Regions from separate parts of the Aeromonas sp. MR16 genome, predicted to be linked through region 2. Evidence: predicted binding sites of a transcription regulator. Region 2 holds the regulator's gene; the other holds the start of a gene.

Region 1 (11,441 bases), on a different contig from region 2:
TGGTGCGTGAGGCGGTGGATATTTACAACCTGGAGCGACCTCACTTGGCATTGAAATACAGAACCCCCGATGCGGTGCATCGGGGGTTCTGAGTCACGTGAAGCTAGACGAAAATGTGTAAACCTATTTCAGGACTAGACACGGTCATCACATAGGCACGATAAATGTCGTGCTGAGGCGGGCGTCTCAGTCCTTCTTCAGATCCAGGTGGATGGCGCCCACCGGCTTGCAGCAGCAGGGCAGGCACTCACCCTGGGAGACAAATGCCAGCGGCACATGGGGGTAATGCACCTTGCCAGCCAGCAGCGGCGTGCGGCAGGCACCGCAATAGCCGCTGCGGCACTGGAACTCCAGCCTGTGACCGTGGCGCTCCAGGGTCTCCAACAGGCTCTCGCCGGGATGGGCGTGCAGGACGCCATCCTGGGTATGCACCCGTGGCGAACCGGCCTCGCTCTGCGCGGAGGCAGAGCAGGGGGCAGGGGGTAGCATGTTGGTGGCGTCACTCACGGTGCGAAGTCACCCAGGCCGTCTGAGTGCACTTCACTGTCGATCTGGCCGTCCAGCAGGTCGGGCAGCTGACTCACAGCTCGAAGTCACCGAGATCGTCTGCGTGCACTTCGCTGTCGATCTGGCCGACCAGGTAGGAGCTGACTTCCACTTCCTGCGGGGCGACCTGCACGTTGTCAGACGACAGCCAGGTGTTGATCCAGGGGATGGGGTTTTGCTTGGCGCCGGCGAAGGCTGGCTGCAGACCGACCGCACTCATGCGCAGGTTGGTGATGTACTCCACGTACTGGCAGAGGATGTCCTTGTTCAGGCCTATCATGGAGCCGTCCTGGAACAGGTACTCGGCCCACTCCTTCTCCTGAATGGCGGCTTCCTTGAAGATCTCGAAGCAGGCTTGCTCGCACTCGGCGGCAATCTCGGCCATTTCGGGATCGTCCAGGCCATTGCGCATCAGGTTCAGCATATGCTGGGTGCCGGTCAGGTGCAGCGCCTCGTCGCGGGCGATCATCTTGATGATCTTGGCGTTGCCTTCCATCAGCTCGCGCTCGGCGAAGGCAAACGAACAGGCGAAGCTGACGTAGAAGCGGATCGCCTCCAGGGCGTTGACGCTCATCAGGCACAGATAGAGCTTCTTCTTCAGCCCCCGCAGGGTGATGGTCAGCTCGCGCTCACCCACCCTGTGGGTGCCTTCCCCGTGCAGATGGTAGAGGGCGGTCGCCTCGATCAGATCGTCGTAGTAGTGGCTGATGGAGCCGGCACGCTTCAAGATCTGCTCGTTGGTGATGATGTCGTCGAACACCTGACCCGGGTTGTTGACGATGTTGCGGATGATGTGGGTATAGGAGCGAGAGTGGATGGTCTCGGAGAAGGCCCAGGTCTCGATCCAGGTCTCCAGCTCCGGGATGGAGACCAGCGGCAGCAGCGCCACGTTCGGGCTGCGGCCCTGGATGGAATCCAGCAGGGTCTGGTACTTCAGGTTGGAGATGAAGATGTGCTGCTCGTGGGGCGGCAGGGCCTGGTAGTCGATGCGATCGTGGGAGACATCCACCTCTTCCGGGCGCCAGAAGAAGGAGAGCTGCTTCTCGATCAACCGCTCGAAGATGTCGTGTTTTTGTTGATCGTAACGGGCCACGTTGACCGGCTGGCCGAAGAACATCGGCTCCTTGAGCTGGTCGTTCTGGGTCTGGCAGAAAGTTGAATAAGCCATGGTGATTTGAATGTCTTGAATGAGAGGAGACAGGAGGGCGGGAGCTTGTTGCTCCCGCCCGGTTCATCAGATCTTACAGGCGCCGCCAGCGCAACCGTCGTCTTGCAGATCGGTCTGGGCATCGTCCGCACCATCACGGGTGTTGTGATAGTAGAGGGTCTTGAGGCCGTACTTGTAGGCGGTCAGCAAGTCCTTGAGCAGCTGCTTCATCGGGACCTTGTTGCCTTCGAAACGGGCCGGGTCGTAGTTGGTGTTGGCGGAGATCGCCTGATCCACAAACTTCTGCATCACTCCGACCAGCTGCAGATAACCGTCGACGCTCGGCTGCTTCCACAGCAGTTCGTACTGATCCTTCAGGCGGTGGTACTCGGGCACCACCTGCTTGAGGATGCCGTCCTTGGAGGCCTTGACCGAGACCAGGCCGCGGGGCGGCTCGATGCCGTTGGTGGCATTGGAGATCTGGCTGGAGGTCTCGCTCGGCATCAGGGCGGTCAGGGTGGAGTTGCGCAGACCCACTGTCTTGATCTCTTCACGCAAGGATTCCCAATCCAGGTGCAGGGGTTCGTTGCACAGCACATCGAGATCCTTCTTGTAGGTATCGATGGGCAGGATCCCCTGGGCATAGGTGGTCTCGTTGAAGGCCGGGCAGGGGCCAAACTCGCGGGCCAGCTGCACCGAGGCCTTCAGCAGGTAGTACTGGATCGCCTCGAAGGTGCGGTGGGTCAGAGCCAGACCGGAGCCGTCGGAGTAGCGAGCACCATTTTTCGCCAGATAATAGGCATAGTTGATGACCCCGATCCCCAGGGTGCGGCGGTTCATGCTGCCCTTCATCGCGGCTTTCAGCGGGTAATCCTGATAATCCAGCAGCGCATCCAGGGCGCGCACGGCCAGGTCCGCCATCTCTTCCAGATCTTCCAGCTTCTCGATGGCGCCGAGGTTGAAGGCGGACAGGGTGCACAGGGCGATCTCGCCCTCTTCGTCATCCACGTTGTTGAGCGGCTTGGTGGGCAGCGCAATCTCGAGGCAGAGGTTGGACTGGCGCACCGGGGCCACGCTCGGATCGAAGGGGCTGTGGGTGTTGCAGTGATCCACGTTCTGGATGTAGATGCGACCGGTACCGGCGCGCTCCTGCATCATCAGGGAGAAGAGATCCACCGCCTTGATGGTCTTCTTGCGAATGGCCGGGTCTTGCTCGTACTTGACGTAGAGCTGCTCGAACTTGTCCTGATCCGCGAAGAAGGCGTCGTACAGACCCGGCGCATCGGAGGGGGAGAACAATGTGATGTCACCGCCCTTGATCAGGCGCTGGTACATCAGCTTGTTGATCTGCACGCCATAGTCCATGTGACGGACCCGGTTCTCTTCCACGCCGCGGTTGTTTTTGAGTACCAGCAGGCTCTCCACCTCGGTGTGCCACAGCGGGTAGAACAGGGTGGCCGCACCGCCGCGCACGCCGCCCTGGGAGCAGCACTTGACCGCGGTCTGGAAGTATTTGTAGAAGGGGATGCAGCCGGTGTGGAAGGCCTCACCGCCACGGATGGGGCTGCCCAGACCGCGAATGCGGCCGGCGTTGATGCCGATGCCCGCGCGCTGGGAGACGTAACGCACTATGGCGCTGGCGGTGGCGTTGATGGAATCCAGGCTGTCATCACACTCGATCAGCACGCAGGAGCTGAACTGACGGGTCGGGGTGCGCACGCCGCTCATGATGGGGGTCGGCAGGGAGATCTTGAAGGTCGACACCGCATCGTAGAAACGCTTGATGTAGTCCAGACGGGTATCTTTCGGATACTTGGAGAAGAGGCAGGCCGCCACCAGGATGTAGAGGAACTGCGGGCTCTCGTAAATCTCGCCGGTGACGCGGTTCTGCACCAGGTACTTGCCTTCCAGCTGCTTGACTGCGGCGTAGGAGAAGTCCATGTCACGCCAGTGATCCAGGTGCTCGTTCAGCTCCTCGAATTCGGCCTGGCTATAGTCGGTCAGCAGGTGCTTGTCGTACTTGCCCATGTCTACCAGACGGGCGACGTGCTGGTAGAGGTGGGGCGGCTCGAACTGACCGTAGGCCTTCTTGCGCAGGTGGAAGATGGCCAGACGGGCGGCCATGTACTGGTAGTCCGGGCTCTGTTCGGAAATCAGATCGGCGGCAGCCTTGATGACGGTTTCGTGGATGTCGGCGGTACGGATACCGTCATAGAACTGGATGTGGGACTTGAGCTCCACCTGGGAGACCGACACGTTGTCGAGCTTCTCGGCGGCCCAGTCGAGCACGCGGTGAATTTTATCCAGATCGATGGGTTCTTTGTGGCCGTTACGCTTCGTCACAAACAAGTTCATTGGCTGATGACCTTTAGTTGATTCCCGAAAAACCATGGCGCCACGCATCCAGGGTTCCCTTCTCTAGGGTGGCCTGGGGGCGAAGTGCGCCATGAATCACAAGATATAGTGTTATTTTAAATTCGAACTACAAGATAGTGAGGTCGTCCCCGCATTGCAACGTGTGGATAACCCGATTGCTGTGGATAAATTGTGGGTGTCATGACCGATGTTAGTGGACGCTCACAGTGAGTGGGTTTTCATGCGTCCGCTCCGCTAAATGCAAGTCCGATGATCGAACATGGAAAATTTAAATAACTTTTTTTGCTTGCGAAAACGGGACGTTTTTACTAGCAAATTCAGGCTGGTTATCCCTTGTGCAGCAAGGGTCAAAAGCTGTCCGAACGGGGCGGCGGCGCAGCCTCCATGAAAAGGAAAAGGGAGCCGGTGTTGGCTCCCGCTGGCGGGGGCTGGTCGGGATCCTTGTCCCCCAGACATCCCCTGGACCTCTGTCTAGGGGGATAAAGCTGCCCGCGGGATCCATCAATGAACGGCATGGTCCCGGTCGAGGCGAACTCAGCTCAGCTCGTAGCGCAGCCAGTGGTGCAGCGCCTGCACCGTATCGAACTGCAGGTCCGCGCCCCAGTCGGCGGGATCCTCGTCGTCGTGCAGATAACCCCAGCCTGCCACCGCGGTGCGCATGCCCGCGTTGCGACCCGCCTCGATGTCGCGCACGTGATCGCCGACATAGAGGCAGTGGGCCGCCTCTACGCCGAGCCGCTCGCAGGCATAGTACATGGGAGCGGGATCGGGTTTGCGCACCGGCAGAGTGTCGGCACTCACGGTCACGCCACAGTTGGCGAGTGCCGGCAGGGCAGCCAGCAGCGGCTCGGTCAGAAAGCCCGGCTTGTTGGTGACGATGCCCCAGGGCAGGGCGCGCTCGTCCAGCCACTCGATGAGATCAGTCATGCCCTCATAGGGGCGGGTGCCGACACAGAGGTTGGCCGCGTAATGGTCGAGCAGGGCAGCGCGCAGGCGCCCGGCACCCAGCTCTTCCAGCAACTCGTCGCCAAGGCCCGCCCTGAGCAGCCCGAGCGCACCGTGGGAAGTGGTCTGGCGGATGATGTCGTCAGAGAGCGGCGCGAAGCCTTCGCTCACCAGCACGTGGTTGACGGCGGCGCCGAGATCCGGGGCCGTGTCGAGCAGGGTGCCGTCCAGATCGAACAGCACGCAACGCAGGGGCGCCTTGTCAGTGGTGTTCATCAGCCTTGCTCCGGGCGCACGAAGGCCACCATGTAGTTGACGTCGACGTTGGCGCCGAGTTTGAAGCGGTTGGACAGCGGCGCGTAGTGCACCCCACTCATGTCTTTCACCAGCAGGCCCGCCGCTTCCCCCATGCGGCACAGCTCGGCCGGGGTGATGAACTTCTTGTGATCGTGAGTGCCTTTAGGGACCATTTTGAGCAGGTGCTCGGCCCCCAGGATCATCATCAGATAGGCCTTGGGGTTGCGGTTGATGGTGGAGACGAACACCTTGCCGCCCGGGCGCACCAGAGTGGCGATGGCGCGCAGCACCGAGGCTGGGTCCGGCACGTGTTCCAGCATCTCCATGCAGGTCACCACGTCATATTGGCCTGGCGCCTCGCTGGCATGCTGCTCGGCGGTCATCTGCTGATAGTCGAGCTCCACCCCGGCCTCCAGCGCGTGGAGACGGGCGACGCCGAGCGGCTCCTTGCCCATGTCGATGCCGGTCACCTTGGCGCCACGGCGCGCCATGCTCTCGGAGAGGATGCCGCCGCCGCAGCCGATGTCGAGCACGCGCTTGCCAAACAGGCCACCGCTCTTGTCGGTGATCCAGTCAAGGCGCACCGGGTTGATTTGATGCAACGGCTTGAACTCACCTTCCATGTCCCACCAGCGGGAGGCGATGGCTTCAAATTTGGCGATTTCTGTCAGATCGACATTGGCATCAGTATTCATTTTCGTGGATCCTGTGGCAGGGCGCACAAGCCTGGTGACAGGCGCGCAATCTATTGTCCTGGCGGGCATTATAACGGACGTACTTTGTCAAACCAGCCCGATTTGTGGCTTAAGGTATGTCGCGTCCTGTGTTACTATTGCGCGCTGTTTAAGCCAAAGAACAACTAATTAGGGATTAAGGCTTTCTATGAGCGATCTGGCCAGAGAGATCACGCCGATCAACATCGAAGAAGAGCTCAAGAGTTCCTATCTGGATTACGCCATGAGCGTGATCGTAGGACGAGCTCTGCCGGATGTGCGTGATGGCTTGAAACCGGTTCACCGCCGCGTTCTGTTTGCAATGAACGAGTTGGGGAACGACTGGAACAAGCCCTACAAGAAATCGGCCCGTGTGGTCGGTGACGTAATAGGTAAATATCACCCGCATGGCGATAGCGCCGTGTATGACACCATCGTCCGCTTGGCGCAGGATTTCTCCATGCGTTACATGCTGGTCGACGGTCAGGGCAACTTCGGTTCGGTCGACGGCGACAGCGCCGCCGCCATGCGTTACACCGAAGTGCGGATGGCGCGCATCTCCCACGAGCTGCTGGCCGATCTGGACAAAGAGACCGTGGACTGGGTGCCGAACTACGACGGCACCGAGATGATCCCGGCTGTCATGCCCACCAAAGTGCCCAACCTGCTGGTCAACGGCTCCTCCGGTATCGCGGTGGGCATGGCGACCAACATTCCGCCCCACAACCTCACCGAGATCGTCAACGGCTGTCTGGCGTTGATCGAGAATGGCAATCTCACCATCGATGAGCTGATGACCTATATCAGCGGCCCTGACTTCCCCACCGGCGCCATCATCAACGGTCGCTCCGGCATCGTGCAGGCGTACCGCACCGGTCGTGGCTCCATCTATGTGCGTGCCAAGGCCGAAGTGGAAGTGGACGACAAGACGAGTCGCGAGACCATCATCGTTCACGAGCTGCCTTATCAGGTGAACAAGGCGCGGCTGATCGAGAAGATCGCCGAGCTGGTCAAAGAGAAAAAGGTTGAGGGCATCAGTGCCCTGCGCGATGAGTCTGATAAAGACGGCATGCGCATCGTTATCGAGATCAAGCGCGGCGAGTCCGGCGAGATTGTGCTGAACAATCTCTACAAGCACACCCAGATGCAGACCACGTTCGGCATCAACATGGTGGCGCTCGATAACAACCAGCCCAAGGTGATGAACCTTAAAGAGATCCTGGATGCCTTCCTGCTGCACCGCCGTGAGGTAGTGACCCGCCGGACCGTGTTCGAACTGCGCAAGGCGCGGGATCGGGCCCACATCCTGGAAGGCCTGGCGGTGGCGCTGGCCAACATCGACCCCATCATCGCGCTGATCCGTCACTCCGACACCCCGGCGGACGCCAAGGCCAAGCTTGTGGCGAACGGCTGGGAGCTCGGCAACGTGGCCGCCATGCTGGAAAAAGCCGGCGACGACGCGGCCCGTCCCGAGTGGCTGGAGCCCCAGTTCGGTATCCGTGAAGGCCAGTACTTCCTGACCGAGCAGCAAGCCCAGGCCATCCTTGACCTGCGTCTGCACAAGCTGACCGGCCTCGAGCACGAGAAGATCCTGGAAGAGTACCAATCTCTGCTGGATCTCATCGCCGAGCTGCTGTTCATCCTGGCAAGCCCGGAACGCCTGATGGAAGTGATCCGCGATGAGCTGGTGGCCGTGCGCGAGCAGTATGGCGACGCGCGCCGCACCGAGATCAACTTCTCCAGCATCGAGCTCAATACCAAGGATCTGATCACTCCGGAAGACGTGGTCGTCACCTTGTCTCACCAGGGCTATGTGAAGTACCAGCCGCTGACTGACTACGAGGCGCAGCGTCGTGGTGGCAAGGGCAAGTCGGCTACCCGGATCAAGGAAGAGGACTTCGTGGAGCGTCTGTTGGTGGCCAACACCCACGACACCATCCTGTGCTTCTCCACCCGTGGCAAGGTCTACTGGCTCGAGGTGTATCAGCTGCCGGAGGCGTCCCGTGGCGCCCGCGGCCGTCCGATCATCAACCTGTTGCCACTGGAAGAGGGTGAGCGCATCACCGCCATCCTGCCGGTCAACGAGTACAGCGACGACAAGTACGTCTTCTTCGCCACCGCCGACGGTACCGTGAAGAAGACCAGCCTGTCTGCGTTCAGCCGTCCGCTCTCCTCCGGTATTCGTGCCATCAACCTCAAAGAGGGTGATGAGCTGATCGGGGTGGATATCACCGACGGCAGCAACGAGATCATGCTGTTCTCCGACGCGGGCAAGGTAGTTCGCTTCGCGGAAGGCAGCGGTCGCGCGGATGCGGATGCCAGCGACGACGTCGAAACCGACGACGACGCCGGCAACGACGATGAAGGCAGCGACAGCGTAGAAGGTGCCGACAGCACCGAGAGCAAGGGCACCTTCAAGGGCGTGCGTCCCATGGGTCGTACAGCCTCCGGTGTGCGCGGCATCCGTCTGCCCAATGGCAACAAGGTCGTCTCCCTGATCGTCCCCCGTGGCGAGGGTGCTATCCTGACCGCCACCGAGAACGGCTATGGCAAGCGCACCGCGCTGACCGAGTACCCGACCAAGAGCCGTGGTACCCAGGGCGTCATCTCCATCAAGGTGGATGATCGCAACGGCAAGGTGATCGACGCCATCCAGGTCGAGGATACCGACCAGATCATGCTGATCACCAACGGCGGCACCCTGGTGCGTACTCGTGTCAGCGAGGTGAGCATCATAGGTCGTAACACCGGCGGTGTGCGTCTGATCCGGACCGGTGAAGACGAGACCGTGGTCGGCCTGCAGCGCATCGCCGAGAGCGACGAGGAAGAGACCGACGTCGTGGCCATCGACGGTGAGCAGGTGGAAGGTGCAGATACTGCGCCAGACGCCGGTGCCGCCGACGCAGGTGCCAGCGAAGAGGGTGTGGCTGGCGACGAATAATCGCCCGTCTACCCCGACAAAAAGAGCGACCCCAGGGTCGCTCTTTTTATTGCGCTATTTTTACCGCCATCCTGGCGATGCCGCCTCAGTTCTCCGCTGCTGCTCCCTATCCAGCAATTTATTTATGTCGAAATTCATATATTTATTAGATTTTTATACTGCTGTTGTCGCCCCGGTCGCGGTTGGCTGGCAGGGTCGGCGCCGGCATGGGCACAGCGGTTACTCAAAGGATCATAAGGCCGTCATCCCGTTGTCACGGGGCCGGGGCAAGCTACCACTGTCCGAGCGCCAAAGGTGAACTCGGCAAATCCATCGATGCCATCCAAGAGGAGCATGCCATGACCAGCTGGATAATGTGGGAGATCTGGTGGAGCCGGATGTGGGGGGCGGAGGCCAAGGCCGCCTCCACTGAGGAAGAGGAGGTGGCCCATGAGCCATCGCGCCTGCCAGCGGAGTTGATTGCACGGCCCAAGCCGGCCCGGCCTTCGCGACCCAGAGGCTGAGCGGATCAAGCGCAGCTCCGGCCTTCAGAACAACCGTAGCTGTTCGTTGGGGCGAATGAAGCGGGTCAGGTTCAGCTGAACGTGGCGTTTGCCAAGCTGTAGCCGTTTGCTGATCAGTCGAAAGCGCTGGGCGAGCAAGTCTGCAAATTGACCCTCGCCGCGCATGCGAGTGCCAAAGGCGGGGCTGTTGAGGTTGCCGCCCCGGCTGGCCCGCAGCTGGTTCAGAATGGCTTCCTTCTGGCCGGGGTAATGCTCGTCCAGCCAGTCGCTGAACAGGGTCGTCAGCTCGTGGGGCAGGCGCAGCAGTATGTAATCGGCGCAGCTGGCACCGGATTCGACCGCCGACTTGATGATCTGCTCGAGTTCGGGCTCATTCAGGCGCGGGATCATGGGAGCGGCCAACACCCCGACCGGCACCCCGGCCCCGGCCAGCTTCTCGATCACCTTGAGTCGCCCGGCGCCCGTGCTGGCACGAGGCTCCAGCTGCCGCCTCAGCGTCTCGTTGAGGGTGGTGACCGACACCATCACCTGACACAAGCCTTCCCGGGCCAACTCGGTCAGCAGGTCAATATCCCGCAAGATCATGGCGCTCTTGGTGATGATCCCCACCGGGTGGCGGTGAGCCAGCATCACCTCCAGCAGCTCACGGGTGAGCCGGTAGTGCTGCTCGATAGGCTGATAGGGATCGGTATTGGCGCCGAGCACTATGGTCTGGGGCTGGTAGCTCGGCTTGGCGAATTCCCGGCGCAGCAGCGCGGCGGCATTGCGCTTGGCGAACAGCCGGGTCTCGAAGTCCAGGCCGGGTGAGAGCTCCAGATAGGCGTGGCTGGGTCTGGCGTAGCAATAGATGCAACCGTGCTCGCAGCCCTGGTAGGGGTTGATGGAGCGGCCGAAGGGGACATCCGGCGACAGATTGTGGCTGATGATGCTCTTGGCCTCTATCTCGCGCACTTGTGTCTGAGGCGCCTGAGGTTGAAACGCGGTTTCCCACTCCTGTGCTTGCCAGCCATCGTCGATGGCCTCGACTTGTGGACCACTGAAGCGGTGTTCGACATTGTGACTGCTGCCTCGTCCTGCCATCTCACCATACCGATACTGTTTATATATACAGTTATTGTGGCGAGGGTTCCGGCAAACTGCAAGCCCGGCCGCCCGCCTTATGTAAAACTGCATCGCAAATGAATCTCCCGCTTGATCTGCTGCTACATTTCGTTTACATAGACGAAATGCGAACTGGATCACGGAAATCATCATGAAGCCCACCACCTCACGCTGGCTGTTTATCGGAGTGATCTGCCTGGTCATCTGGCGCCTCATCCCGCTCTCTACCGAGCAGGCGCTGGCGACGGCCAGCCGGGCCTGGCGTGTGGGCCACTTCGAGCAGGCGACCCATATCTGGCTGCCGCTGGCGGAGCAGGGGCAGCCCAGGGCCCAGGCCCTGATGGGCTGGAGCCACGAGTTGGGGCAGGGGAGTGAACAGGATCTGGCCCGCGCCATCGCGCTCTATCGTCGCTCCGCCGAGGCGGGGGATGCCTTTGGTCAATATCGACTGGCGGATCTTTACTTGCGTGGGGTCGGGGTGCCGCGGGATCTGCGCGCGGCCTTTCACTGGATGGAGCTGGCGGCCCGCAACGGCGATGTGCCCGCCATGCTGAAAGTGGGGGTGCTGCACCTGATGGGGGTGAACGGTCGGGTCGACATGGCGCAGGCGAAACAGTGGCTCTATCAGGCCTCGCAGAAAGGCAACAAGCTGGCCCTTCGGGTCTTGCAGGAGCTGGCGTTGGCCGAGGAGGGGAACAGCACCTTCGATTTCAACGGGCAGTCGCTGCTTGGAGAGGGCTAGCCGTTGGTGGCCGGCCCCCTTCCCTCATTGAGTATCAGTTTTTTCAGGCACTGGCGGTCACTTTGCCCGGGCTGATGTCGGTGACATAGAGGGTGCTGCGTTCGCTGCTGTGCACTATGCTGCACACCTC
Region 2 (11,441 bases):
GAGCGAGCTTGCGACGCACTGCGCCGAGCTGGAGGCGGGGGGGGGTGATCCGGCGACCCTGACCGCGGTGTTCGAGGAGACCATGGAGGCGTTGCGGCGCTGGCTGGCGACGAAAAGCGTGGCTGCCGACTGAATAAATGTGCATTTTGCAACATAGATTCAACATTTTTTTAGGTGGTTGGACTGTCTCTTTGATCTCGCTCACGTTACAATGCGCGGGCCCACTTCACCTATCGCGCAAACGATTTTCAGGAGATAAACGGATGTTGAAACGTGACATGACCATCGCCGGCTACGATCCCGAGCTGTGGCAGGCCATTACCGACGAGACCCGTCGTCAGGAAGAGCATATTGAGCTGATCGCGTCTGAGAACTACACCAGCCCCCGTGTCATGGAAGCCCAGGGCTCCCAGCTGACCAACAAGTACGCTGAAGGCTACCCGGCCAAGCGTTACTACGGAGGTTGCGAGTATGTGGACGTGGTTGAGACCCTGGCCATCGAGCGCGCCAAGGAACTGTTTGGTGCCACTTACGCCAACGTGCAGCCGCACTCCGGCTCCCAGGCCAACAGCGCCGTCTACATGGCCCTGCTGCAGCCGGGCGACACCGTGCTGGGCATGAACCTGGCCCACGGCGGTCACCTGACCCACGGCTCCCCGGTCAACTTCTCCGGCAAGCTGTACAACATCATCCCCTACGGCATCGATGAATCCGGCAAGATCGACTACGACGAGATGGAACGTCTGGCCGTCGAGCACAAGCCGAAGATGATGATCGGTGGCTTCTCCGCCTACTCCGGTATCGTTGACTGGGCCCGCATGCGCGAGATCGCCGACAAAATCGGTGCCTGGCTGTTCGTCGACATGGCTCACGTTGCCGGTCTGATTGCCGCTGGCGTCTACCCGAACCCGGTGCCCCACGCTCACGTGGTCACCTCCACCACCCACAAGACCCTGGCCGGTCCGCGCGGTGGCCTGATCCTCTCCGCCGCCGATGACGAAGAGCTCTACAAGAAGCTGAACTCCGCCGTCTTCCCGGGTGGCCAGGGTGGCCCGCTGATGCACGTCATCGCCGGCAAGGCCGTGGCTTTCAAGGAAGCGCTTGAGCCCGAGTTCAAGACTTACCAGGCCCAGGTCGTCAAGAACGCCAAGGCCATGGTCGAGGTGTTCCTGAGCCGTGGTTACAAGATCGTCTCCGGCGGTACCGACAACCATCTCATGTTGGTTGATTTGATCGGCCGCGAGCTGACCGGTAAAGAAGCCGATGCCGCGCTGGGCAAGGCCAACATCACCGTCAACAAGAACTCGGTGCCGAACGACCCGCGCTCCCCCTTCGTCACCTCTGGTGTGCGTCTGGGTACCCCGGCCATCACCCGCCGCGGTTTCAAGGAAGCCGAGAGCAAGCAGCTGGCTGGCTGGATCTGCGACGTGCTGGACAACCACGACAACGACGAAGTGCTGGCCACCGTGCGCGAGAAAGTGCTGGATATCTGCCGTCGTCTGCCGGTTTATGCCTGATACGCCAGAAACTCTGGTATAAAAACAATGCCACCCTCGGGTGGCATTGTTGTTTATATGGCGGCGCCACTTGGGCGCCGTGCACCGCCGATCATAGAGAGGAGATCTCATGCCCGATCAGACAAGACTCAACGATAACGACCTCATCTCGTCCATCCGCCCCCAGTATCACTTTCGCCCAAGCCCGGAGGGCCTGTTGGCCTGGGATGTGCGCCGACTGATAAGGCTGGGGCGCGGGTTGCCGGTGCGCGCCGTGCCGCTTGGTCAAATAGCCGAACTCGACAGGGAGCACTGGTACGGGCATGGGAGCGTGAGGCCCACGGTGCGCAGCATAGTGGAGCACTGCCAGCTGATGCTGGCCGCCGATCTCGCCTATCCCATCATCCTCGACAGCGAAGGCCGGGTGATGGATGGCATGCACAGGGTGAGCAAGGCGCTGATGCAAGGGGCGACCCACATCGATGCGGTGCAGTTTGAACAAGATCCGGCTCCCGACTATGTGGATTGCGATCCCGATGCCTTGCCCTATGACGACTGATGGCGGCGGCCATTCTCGGTGCAGCCTCAATGCCATCCACGGGTGGCATTGTTTTTTCTGGGCTTTTACCGGTTTTGGGTGGCCGTGTTACACTGGCAGGCCAAGATCCTGACCCCAATGGCAGGTGACCCTTTACTTGCCCTGAGTTTGCGCCGGAGGTCCGATGCATTGCCCTTTCTGTAGTGCCGTTGATACCAAGGTGATCGATTCCCGTCTGGTGGCAGAAGGCCACCAGGTGCGCCGACGCCGCGAGTGCCTGCTCTGCCACGAGCGCTTCACCACCTTCGAGATGGCCGAGCTGGTGATGCCCCGCATCATCAAGTCCAACGGCTCTCGCGAGCCCTTCAACGAAGACAAGCTGCGCGGCGGCATACTGCGGGCGCTGGAGAAGCGGCCGGTGAGCATGGAAGCCATCGAGAAGGGGATCAATCACATCAAGTCCCGCCTGCGCGCCACCGGTGAGCGCGAGGTCGCCTCCCAACTGCTGGGCAACCTGGTGATGGATGAGCTCAAGACCCTCGACAAGGTGGCCTATATTCGCTTCGCCTCCGTCTATCGCAGCTTCGAAGACATCCGCGAATTTGGCGAAGAGATCGCCAAGCTGGAGAAGTAACGAGGGTGAGCAAGGCAATATCCGCTTCGCCCCTCTCTACCTCAGGACTCGAGGATATCCGCCTTGTTCTGACAAGAAGCGGTGAAGAGATCGCCAAGCTGGAAAAATAGGCCGGCGCCATATAACCCATTTTCTCGCCTGTAACGGGAGCCCAGATGTTTAGTCAAGACGATTATCAATGGATGAACCGGGCCCTCGAGCTGGCCCGCCGCGGCCGCTACACCACGGCCCCGAACCCCTGTGTCGGCGCCGTGCTGGTGAAAGCCGGCGTGGTGGTGGGGGAGGGCTGGCACCAGCGTGCCGGCGAACCCCATGCGGAGGTCTATGCCCTCCATGCTGCCGGGGAAGAGGCCCGTGGTGCCACCGCCTACGTAACCCTCGAGCCCTGCTCCCACCACGGCCGCACGCCCCCTTGCGCCGAGGCACTGATCAAGGCCGGGGTGACCCGGGTAGTCGCCGCCATGGTGGATCCCAATCCCCAGGTCGGCGGACGCGGCCTGCGCATGCTCTCCGAGGCGGGTATCAAGGCAGACTTCGGCCTGCTCAGCGCCGAGGCCGAGGCGCTCAATCCTGGCTTCTTCAAGCGGATGCGCACCGCCTTCCCGCAGGTGACGGTGAAGCTGGGCGCGAGCCTGGATGGTCGCACCGCCATGGCGAGCGGCGAGAGCCAGTGGATCACAGGTCCCCTTGCCCGCGCCGACGTGCAGCGCCTGCGCGCCCGTCACGATGCCGTGCTCTCCAGCGCCGAGACGGTGCTGGCGGACGGCGCCTCCCTGAACGTGCGCTGGGACGAGCTGCCCCCCTCCGTCAAGGCGGTCTATCCCAAGGAGGCCCTGCGCCAGCCACTGCGGGTCATCGTCGACTCGCAGAACCGGCTGACCCCGGACTTGCCGCTGTTCCAGACCGCGGGACCTGTGCTGCTGGCCCGTCACAAGGCGGCCGGCGACTGGCCCGAGTGGGTGCAGCAGCTGGAGTTGCCGCTGCTCGACGGCAAGCTGGATCTGGTGAGCCTGTTCATGCTGCTGGCCAAGCGCAACATCAACTCGGTGCTGGTGGAGGCGGGGCCAACGCTGTGCGGCGCCCTGCTGACCAAGGGGCTGGTGGATGAGCTGGTGCTCTATCAGGCGCCCAAGCTGCTGGGGGACGAGGGCCGCGGCCTGTTCCACCTGCCCGAGTTGACCCGCCTGTTCCAGGCGCCCAAGCTCAACCTCAAGGATGTGCGGCTGGTGGGGCAGGATATCCGCATCACGGCCAAGATCGTTTAGCCCCGAAGCCCTAGGATGGGTGGCTTGAAAACAAGCCATTCCCATCACGGCCAGAGGGGCTGATCCTTCAGTTCTCCATATTCAACACAGGCCGGGGCTGAGCGGGCCCCGTCATCAGCAAGGTGATCTGCATGTTTACCGGAATTATCGAAGCCATGGGTACCCTGGCCGAGCTGCGTCGTCAGGGGGAGGACATGGCCCTGACGGTGCACGCGCCGACCCTCGACTTTAGCGACGTCAAGCTCGGCGACTCCATCGCCACCAACGGCGTCTGCCTGACGGTGGTGGCCCTGGGTGATCAGCGTTACACCGCCGACGTGTCGCTGGAGACCCTGTCTCGCACCGGCTTTGCCAGCGCCAAGGTCGGCGATCCCGTCAACCTGGAAAAAGCCTTGATGCCGACCTCGCGCCTCGGCGGCCACCTGGTCTCCGGCCACGTGGACGGCATCGGCGAGGTGAAGAGCAAGTCCAGCAGTGGCCGCGCCATCGAATACTGGATTGAAGCGCCTAGCGAGCTCGCCCGCTACATCGCCGAGAAGGGCTCCATCGCGGTGGATGGCATCAGCCTCACGGTCAACGCCGTGCAGGGCTCGCTGTTTCGCCTCACCATAGTGCCCCACACCGCCCAGGAGACCACCATAGCCCGCTGGAAGCCGGGCCATCGGGTCAACCTCGAGGTGGATCAGATAGCCCGCTATCTGGAGCGGCTGATGCAGGGCAAGGGACAGGAGAGCGCGGGCTCGTCTCTGACCCTGGAGAAACTGGCGCAATCCGGTTTCCTGTGATGGTGAATAATTCCATCATTCATTGATGTGGTGGTTTAATTATCCGTTTAATATTTATTTTTTGGTATAAACAGCTAGTGAAATGCGGTTGTCTGCCTTGTTGATGAGCGCTCGCGACGGATCCCGGCCCGCCGCTCAGCCCGATAGCCTGGCTGAGTGGTCCGCCAAACCGGTTTTCTGTGATCCCGCCCGGGTTGAAACGGGGGCCAGCGCCCCCATCTAGGACGGAATGACGCAGTATCAAGTCGAGCCCACGGGCTCAATCCCCGAAGCATGTTGATGGAGTAGCCCATGGCGCTGAGCACAACCCAGGAAATCATTGCCGATATCAAGGCTGGCAAGATGGTGATCCTGATGGATGACGAAGACAGGGAGAATGAAGGGGACCTCATCATGGCCGCCTCCTGTGTCCGGCCGGAAGACATCAATTTCATGGCCCGTTACGGCCGTGGGTTGATCTGCCTGACCCTGACCCGGGATCGCTGCAAGCAGCTGGCGCTGCCGCTGATGGTAGACCGCAACAACGCCCAGTTCTCCACCGCCTTCACCGTCACCATAGAGGCGGCCGAAGGGGTGACCACCGGCATCTCCGCCGCCGATCGCGCCGTCACCGTGCAAGCCGCGGTGGCGCCGAACGCCAAGGCTGCGGATCTGGTGCAGCCTGGCCACATCTTCCCGCTGATGGCGCAGGATGGCGGCGTGCTGACCCGTGCCGGCCACACCGAGGCGGGCTGCGATCTGGCCCGGCTTGCGGGTCATGAGGCGGCCTCCGTCATCGTCGAGATCCTCAACGAAGACGGCTCCATGGCGCGTCGCCCGGATCTGGAGATCTTCGCGGAACAGCACGGCATCAAGCTCGGCACCATTGCGGATCTTATCGAGTACCGCAACCAGCACGAGACCACGGTCGAAAAGGTGGCCGAGTGCAAGCTGCCCACCGAATACGGCGAATTCGACCTCATCACCTTCCGCGACACCATCGACAATCAGGTGCACTTCGCCCTGAGGAAGGGTGAGATCCAGGCCGACAAGCCGGCCCTGGTGCGAGTGCATCTGCACGACGTGCTGAGCGATCTGCTGCACACCGACCGTCACAGTGCCCGCAGCTGGCCGCTGCCCAAGTCCATGGCGCGCATCGCCGAAGAGGGCGGCGTGCTGGTGATCCTGGGGGCGGAAGCCAGCGGCAACGAGCTGCTGGCCCGGGTCAAGGCGTTTGAAGCCGCCGACAAGGGACTGCAACCGGAAGGGGCCAAGTGGCAGGGTACCTCGCGCCGGGTCGGCGTGGGCTCCCAGATCCTCAAGACTCTGGGGGTTGGCAAGATGCGGCTGTTGAGCTCGCCCAAGAAATATCACGCCCTCGGTGGCTTCGGTCTCGAGGTCGTGGAATACGTCGGCGAATAAACCCCGCGGATGAATGAACAAGTCACCATGCTCGCCCTGTGCGGGCATGGTTTTTGTCGTGGGTCTGTTGTGCTAGAATGTGCGCACTTTTGACCCCGGCCCTTTTTGATTGCACAGAGACAGGATTTCCAATGAAGATTATCGAAGGAAATATCGCGGCTCCCGAGGCGCGTGTTGCTATTGTCGTTGCCCGTTTCAACAGCTTCATCAATGACAGCCTGGTGAACGGCGCACTGGACGTGCTCAAGCGTCAAGGCCAGGTGCAGGACAGCAATCTGACCCTGGTGCGCGTGCCGGGTGCCGTCGAAATCCCCTTGGCAGCCAAGAAGCTGGCCAAGAGTGGTCAATACGATGCCATCGTCGCCCTCGGCACCGTCATCCGTGGTGGTACCTACCACTTCGAACTGGTGGCGAGCGAGAACGGCAAGGGTCTGGCCCAAGTAATGATGGAATATGAAATTCCCGTTGCCTTCGGCGTGCTGACCACCGAAAACATCGAACAAGCCATCGAGCGCGCCGGTACCAAGGCGGGTAACAAGGGTGCAGAGGCTGCACTGAGTGCGCTCGAAATGATCAACGTACTGAAACTGCTTGAGGAATAATACATTGAAACCGTCTGAGCGCCGTAAGGCCCGTCATTGCGCCACCCAGGCCATCTACCAGTGGCAGATGACCAAGGCTAACGTGGGCGACATCGAAGAGCAGTTCAAGATCGATCAGGACACCAAGGGTGTGGACCTGAGCTATTTCCGCGATCTGCTGTTCGGGGTAGCCCTCCACTGCAGCGAGCTGGACAAGGTGTTTTCTCCTTTCCTCTCCCGTCCGCTGGACGAAGTGGACATGGTGGACAAGGCGATCCTGCGTCTGGCGACCTACGAGCTGACCCGTCGTGATGATGTGCCGCCGCGCGTGGTGATCAACGAAGCGATCGAGCTGGCCAAAGCCTTCGCCGCCGATGACAGCCACAAGTTTGTCAACGGTGTACTGGACAAGGTGATCAAGACGCTGCCGAAGCGTTGATCCCGTCGTCCATCCGCATTAAGAGAGGAGCCAGCTAAATGCTGGCTTTTTACTGTATGGGTGAATTTGAGCTGATTGAGAAGTACTTCAAGGTCCCCCACGCCCGCAAGGACGTGGTGATGGGCCCTGGAGATGACTGCGCCCTGCTGACCCTGCCTGCCGATACCCAGCTGGCGGTGAGCACCGATACCCTGGTGAGCGGCGTGCATTTCTTTCCCGACATGGATCCGGTGGATCTCGGCTACAAGGCGCTGGCGGTCAATCTGTCCGATCTCGCTGCCATGGGGGCCGAGCCGCGCTGGGTCTCGATGGCGCTGACCCTGCCGGCCATCAACGAGGCCTGGGTCGCCGGCTTTGCCGAGGGCTTCCTCGAGCTTGCCGAGTACTACAACGTGGCCCTGGTGGGGGGGGACATGACCCGCGGCCCGCTCTCCATCACCGTCTCGGTGAAGGGCTCGGTGCCGACCGGGCGCGCCCTGCTGCGCAGCGGCGCCAAGGCCGGCGACGGCATCTATGTGACCGGCACCCTGGGGGACGCCGCCCTGGCGCTCTCCCATCTGCTGGGCAAGCGCAGCCTCAACGAGAACCAACTGGCCGCGGTGCTGCCGCGCCTCGATCATCCCCATCCCCGCATCCTGGCTGGCCAGGCCCTGCGCGGGCTGGCGGGCAGTGCGCTGGATCTCTCCGATGGTCTGGCCTCGGATCTTGGCCACATCCTCAAGGCCTCCGGCGTGCGGGCGCAGATCGATCTCGGTCTGCTGCCGCTCTCCCCCGTGTTGCAGGATGCGGTGCCCGAACGGGATGCCTGGCAGCTGGCGCTGGCGGGGGGCGATGACTACGAGCTCTGCTTCACCGTGCCACAGGAGCATCACGGCGCGCTGGACACGGCGCTGGCGAACTGCGGCGTCAAGTTCACCCGCATCGGCCGGATCCTGGCTGGCGAGCCCGGCATCGACTATGTGCGGGGCGAGCAAGCGGTGGAGCTTGAACTCAAGGGATGGGATCACTTCGCATGAGCTTGTTTATGATAAAGCCCGAGTTGAAACGGCTGAACCTGAGGAACCCGCGCCACCTGCTGGCGGTGGGCTTTGGTGCCGGCCTCTCTCCCAAGGCGCCGGGCACCATGGGGACCTTAGTCGCCATTCCGCTCTACCTGCTGGTGAGCGGCCTTTCTACCCCCTGGTTTGTCGCCTTGCTGGCGCTGGGCTTAGTGGCGGGGATCTGGATCTGCCAGGGCGCCACCGATGCCATCGGCATGCCGGATCACGGTGCCATCGTCTGGGACGAGGTGATTGGCTTCGGGGTGACCATGATAGCGGCCCCCACCGGCTGGGAGTGGGTGCTGGCCGGTTTCGTGCTGTTCCGGCTGTTCGATGTGCTCAAGCCCTGGCCCATCTCCTGGTTCGATCGCCGCATCCACGGCGGCCTGGGCATCATGCTCGACGATCTGATCGCCGGCCTGTTCGCCCTGCTGTGCATGCAGTTGCTGGCCGGCTGGATAGGCTGAGTCTTACCGCCTTGGGTCAGGCCGGATGTCATGTCCGGCTATCTAGCCGATCGCTGGGTTATTCACCCCGTCCTGCATGCAGCGACTGGCCGGCGGGATAAAATAATGCCCTCAGATGGAGTGCAGGTCCGACCTTTTGGCGGACCCGCACTGTTTTGTATGCAATTTTACCCCTGACTGCCCCCCATGGCCGCCCCCGTCACTGGCGGATCATTCTGATTTTTCCCTATTTACCTCTGCTTATTTTTCCTTCATCCAGATATGCTGCCGTTAAAAAATCATTTTACATAAATATTCACTACTCATTCGAAGCTCGACAGGCGAAATGGAATAGTTGATCTGATTGCTTGTTAAGCTATTGTTGAAATTTAAATATGGTAACTGCTCGCGTTACCGTCACAACATCTGCTAATGTGATTTTAGTCGACATTTTACGCCATTGAAGTGTGCGTTATCTGCGCAAAACATTGCGAAATTGTATAACTGGATCATTTACACCCGCGGGCAAACCGACTAACTTACTCGCGGGTTATTCCAAAAAAATGCAAAAAACCCGCCCGGATTGCTGGTTTCGCTGCCTCATGGATTGAGCGTTTCTTACTCGCTAAACACTCAATATCAACGACCCAAGGCACCACCAGCATCTGCGGCTGATTTACGGACGAATTATTTGGGACGGATGTCCCCCGCAGAGGTAACCATGTCCTTGCTCGAAGTGAAAAACTTGCGGATCGAGTACCCCTCCCGCTATGGGGTGCTGGCCGCGGTGAAGGATCTCTCTTTTTCTGTGGAAAAGGGGGAGATCGTCGGGGTGGTCGGTGAATCAGGCGCCGGCAAATCCACCATCGGCAATGCCGTCATCGATCTGTTGAGCCCGCCCGGCCGCATCGCCCGTGGCGACATCTACCTCAATGGTGAGCTGATCTCCGGCAAGAGCCAAAACGAGATGCGGGCCATCCGCGGCTCCCGTATCGGCTTCATCTTCCAGGATCCCATGACCTCCCTCAACCCGCTGTTCACCGTCGAACGGCAGCTGGTGGAGACCATCCTGGCCAATACCGACCTCAATCGCGAGGCCGCCTTCGCCAAGGCGCTCGAGCTGATGAGCGCGGTCGGCATTCCGCAACCGGAATTGCGCATCAAGCAATATCCCTATCAATTCTCCGGCGGCATGCGCCAGCGGGTGGTCATCGCCATCGCCCTGTCGGGGGATCCCGAGCTCATCATCGCCGATGAGCCGACCACGGCGCTGGACGTCTCCATCCAGGACCAGATCCTGCAACTCATCCGCAACCTGTGCAAGGAGCGTCAGGTGGGTTGCATGCTGGTGACCCACGACATGGGGGTCGTCTCCAACGTCACCGACAAGGTGGCGGTGATGTATCGCGGCGATCTGGTGGAGTTCGGTACCACCGAACAGGTGCTGGGTCGCCCCAGTCACCCCTATACCCGCAGCCTCATCTCGGCGGTGCCCCGCTCGGACGTCAAGCTGGTGCGTTTCCCGCTGGTTTCCTATATCGAAGACGCGAGCGCGCCGGACACCAGTATCGACCTCAAGACCCACTGGCTCGGCCAGAGTCAGGATCAGCGCAGCTATGAAGGGGCGCTGCTGCGGGTGGAGAACGTGGATCTGAAGTTTGTCACCAAGAACTCCCTGTTCCCGAGCCGTCGCCAGTACGTGCGTGCCTGCAACAACGTCAGCTTCGAGATCTTCGAAGGGGAGACCTTCGGTCTGGTGGGGGAGTCGGGTTCCGGCAAGTCCACCATAGCCCGCGCCATCACCGGCCTCTATCCGCCCGATACCGGCAAAATCGTGTTCGAGGGGATTGATCTGACTGCCCTGAAAGGGGAACACGAGCGTCGCCCGCTGCGCCGCCAGATGCAGATGGTGTTCCAGAACCCTTACTCCTCGATGAACCCGCGCATGAAGGTGCGTGACATCATCGCAGAGCCCATTCGCTTCCATAAACTCGCCAGCAGCGAGAGCCAGATCCAGGGGATAGTGAGCGACTTGCTCGATCACGTCGGCCTCGGCCGCGGTGCCGGAGTCAAGTATCCCCACGAGTTCTCCGGTGGTCAGCGCCAGCGCATCTCCATTGCCCGTGCCCTGGCGACCCGGCCGCGTTTCCTCATCTGCGACGAGCCGACCTCGGCGCTGGATGTCTCGGTACAGGCCCAGATCCTCAACCTGCTCAAGGATTTGCAGCAGGAGCTTGGGCTCACCATGTTGTTTATCAGCCACGACTTGCCGGTCATTCGCCAGATGTGCGATCGCATCGGGGTGATGCATCACGGTCATCTGGTGGAAGTGGCCGAGACCGAGAAACTCTTTACCAATGCCGAGCATGAGTACAGCCGCAAGCTGATCTCGCTGATGCCGGAGTTTAAGGGAATGTCCCGCGAGGGGCTGGAAATCGCAAGTTAGGAAAGCGCCGGCTCGCCGGTCTGTTTGTCATCAATAGTGTCAATAAAAAAGCCAAAAGCATGGAGAAAGACATGAAGAAAGGATTATCAAAGATTGCCATGGCGCTGTTCGCCGCTGGTTTCGCATTTAACGTCTCTGCCGCCGACATCAAGGTGGCCGTCGCCTCCGATGCCACCTCGCTGGACCCGCAGGAGCAGCTCTCCGGTCAGACCCTGGAGATGTCTCACCTGGTGTTCGATCCCCTGATGCGTTACACCCAGGATCTGCAATTCGAGCCGCGTCTGGCCGAGAAGTTTGAGCGCATCGACGACAAGACCGTCCGCTTCCACCTGCGCAAGGGCGTCAAGTTCCATTCCGGTAACGCGTTCAC

Evidence for each region. Region 2 encodes NrdR, which represses ribonucleotide reductase genes. Its sites were predicted from a motif close to CACNNTATANNGTG; they were not measured.
Region 1: a site for NrdR is predicted at 4,146-4,159, ahead of nrdA (class 1a ribonucleoside-diphosphate reductase subunit alpha). Genes of this name have one in related genera too.

What each region holds. Positions count from the first base shown of each region.
Region 1 covers NZ_JAKZFK010000021.1:52-11,492, forward strand. The annotation lists partial or broken gene MM194_RS14925 (transposase) at 1-92, shown strand, start outside; gene yfaE (class I ribonucleotide reductase maintenance protein YfaE) at 187-507, opposite strand; gene nrdB (class Ia ribonucleoside-diphosphate reductase subunit beta) at 581-1,714, opposite strand; gene nrdA (class 1a ribonucleoside-diphosphate reductase subunit alpha) at 1,781-4,048, opposite strand; gene MM194_RS14945 (HAD-IA family hydrolase) at 4,604-5,290, opposite strand; gene ubiG (bifunctional 2-polyprenyl-6-hydroxyphenol methylase/3-demethylubiquinol 3-O-methyltransferase UbiG) at 5,290-6,006, opposite strand; gene gyrA (DNA topoisomerase (ATP-hydrolyzing) subunit A) at 6,194-8,965, shown strand; gene MM194_RS14960 (hypothetical protein) at 9,304-9,468, shown strand; gene MM194_RS14965 (PA0069 family radical SAM protein) at 9,493-10,548, opposite strand; gene MM194_RS14970 (tetratricopeptide repeat protein) at 10,721-11,311, shown strand; gene MM194_RS14975 (hypothetical protein) at 11,355-11,441, opposite strand, start outside.
Region 2 covers NZ_JAKZFK010000028.1:20,908-32,348, forward strand. The annotation lists gene torS (TMAO reductase system sensor histidine kinase/response regulator TorS) at 1-133, shown strand, start outside; gene glyA (serine hydroxymethyltransferase) at 264-1,517, shown strand; gene MM194_RS17355 (hypothetical protein) at 1,627-2,055, shown strand; gene nrdR (transcriptional regulator NrdR) at 2,219-2,668, shown strand; gene ribD (bifunctional diaminohydroxyphosphoribosylaminopyrimidine deaminase/5-amino-6-(5-phosphoribosylamino)uracil reductase RibD) at 2,824-3,933, shown strand; gene MM194_RS17370 (riboflavin synthase) at 4,065-4,718, shown strand; gene ribBA (bifunctional 3,4-dihydroxy-2-butanone-4-phosphate synthase/GTP cyclohydrolase II) at 5,010-6,119, shown strand; gene ribE (6,7-dimethyl-8-ribityllumazine synthase) at 6,251-6,721, shown strand; gene nusB (transcription antitermination factor NusB) at 6,726-7,139, shown strand; gene thiL (thiamine-phosphate kinase) at 7,196-8,155, shown strand; gene MM194_RS17395 (phosphatidylglycerophosphatase A) at 8,152-8,646, shown strand; gene MM194_RS17400 (ABC transporter ATP-binding protein) at 9,347-11,071, shown strand; gene MM194_RS17405 (ABC transporter substrate-binding protein) at 11,143-11,441, shown strand, end outside.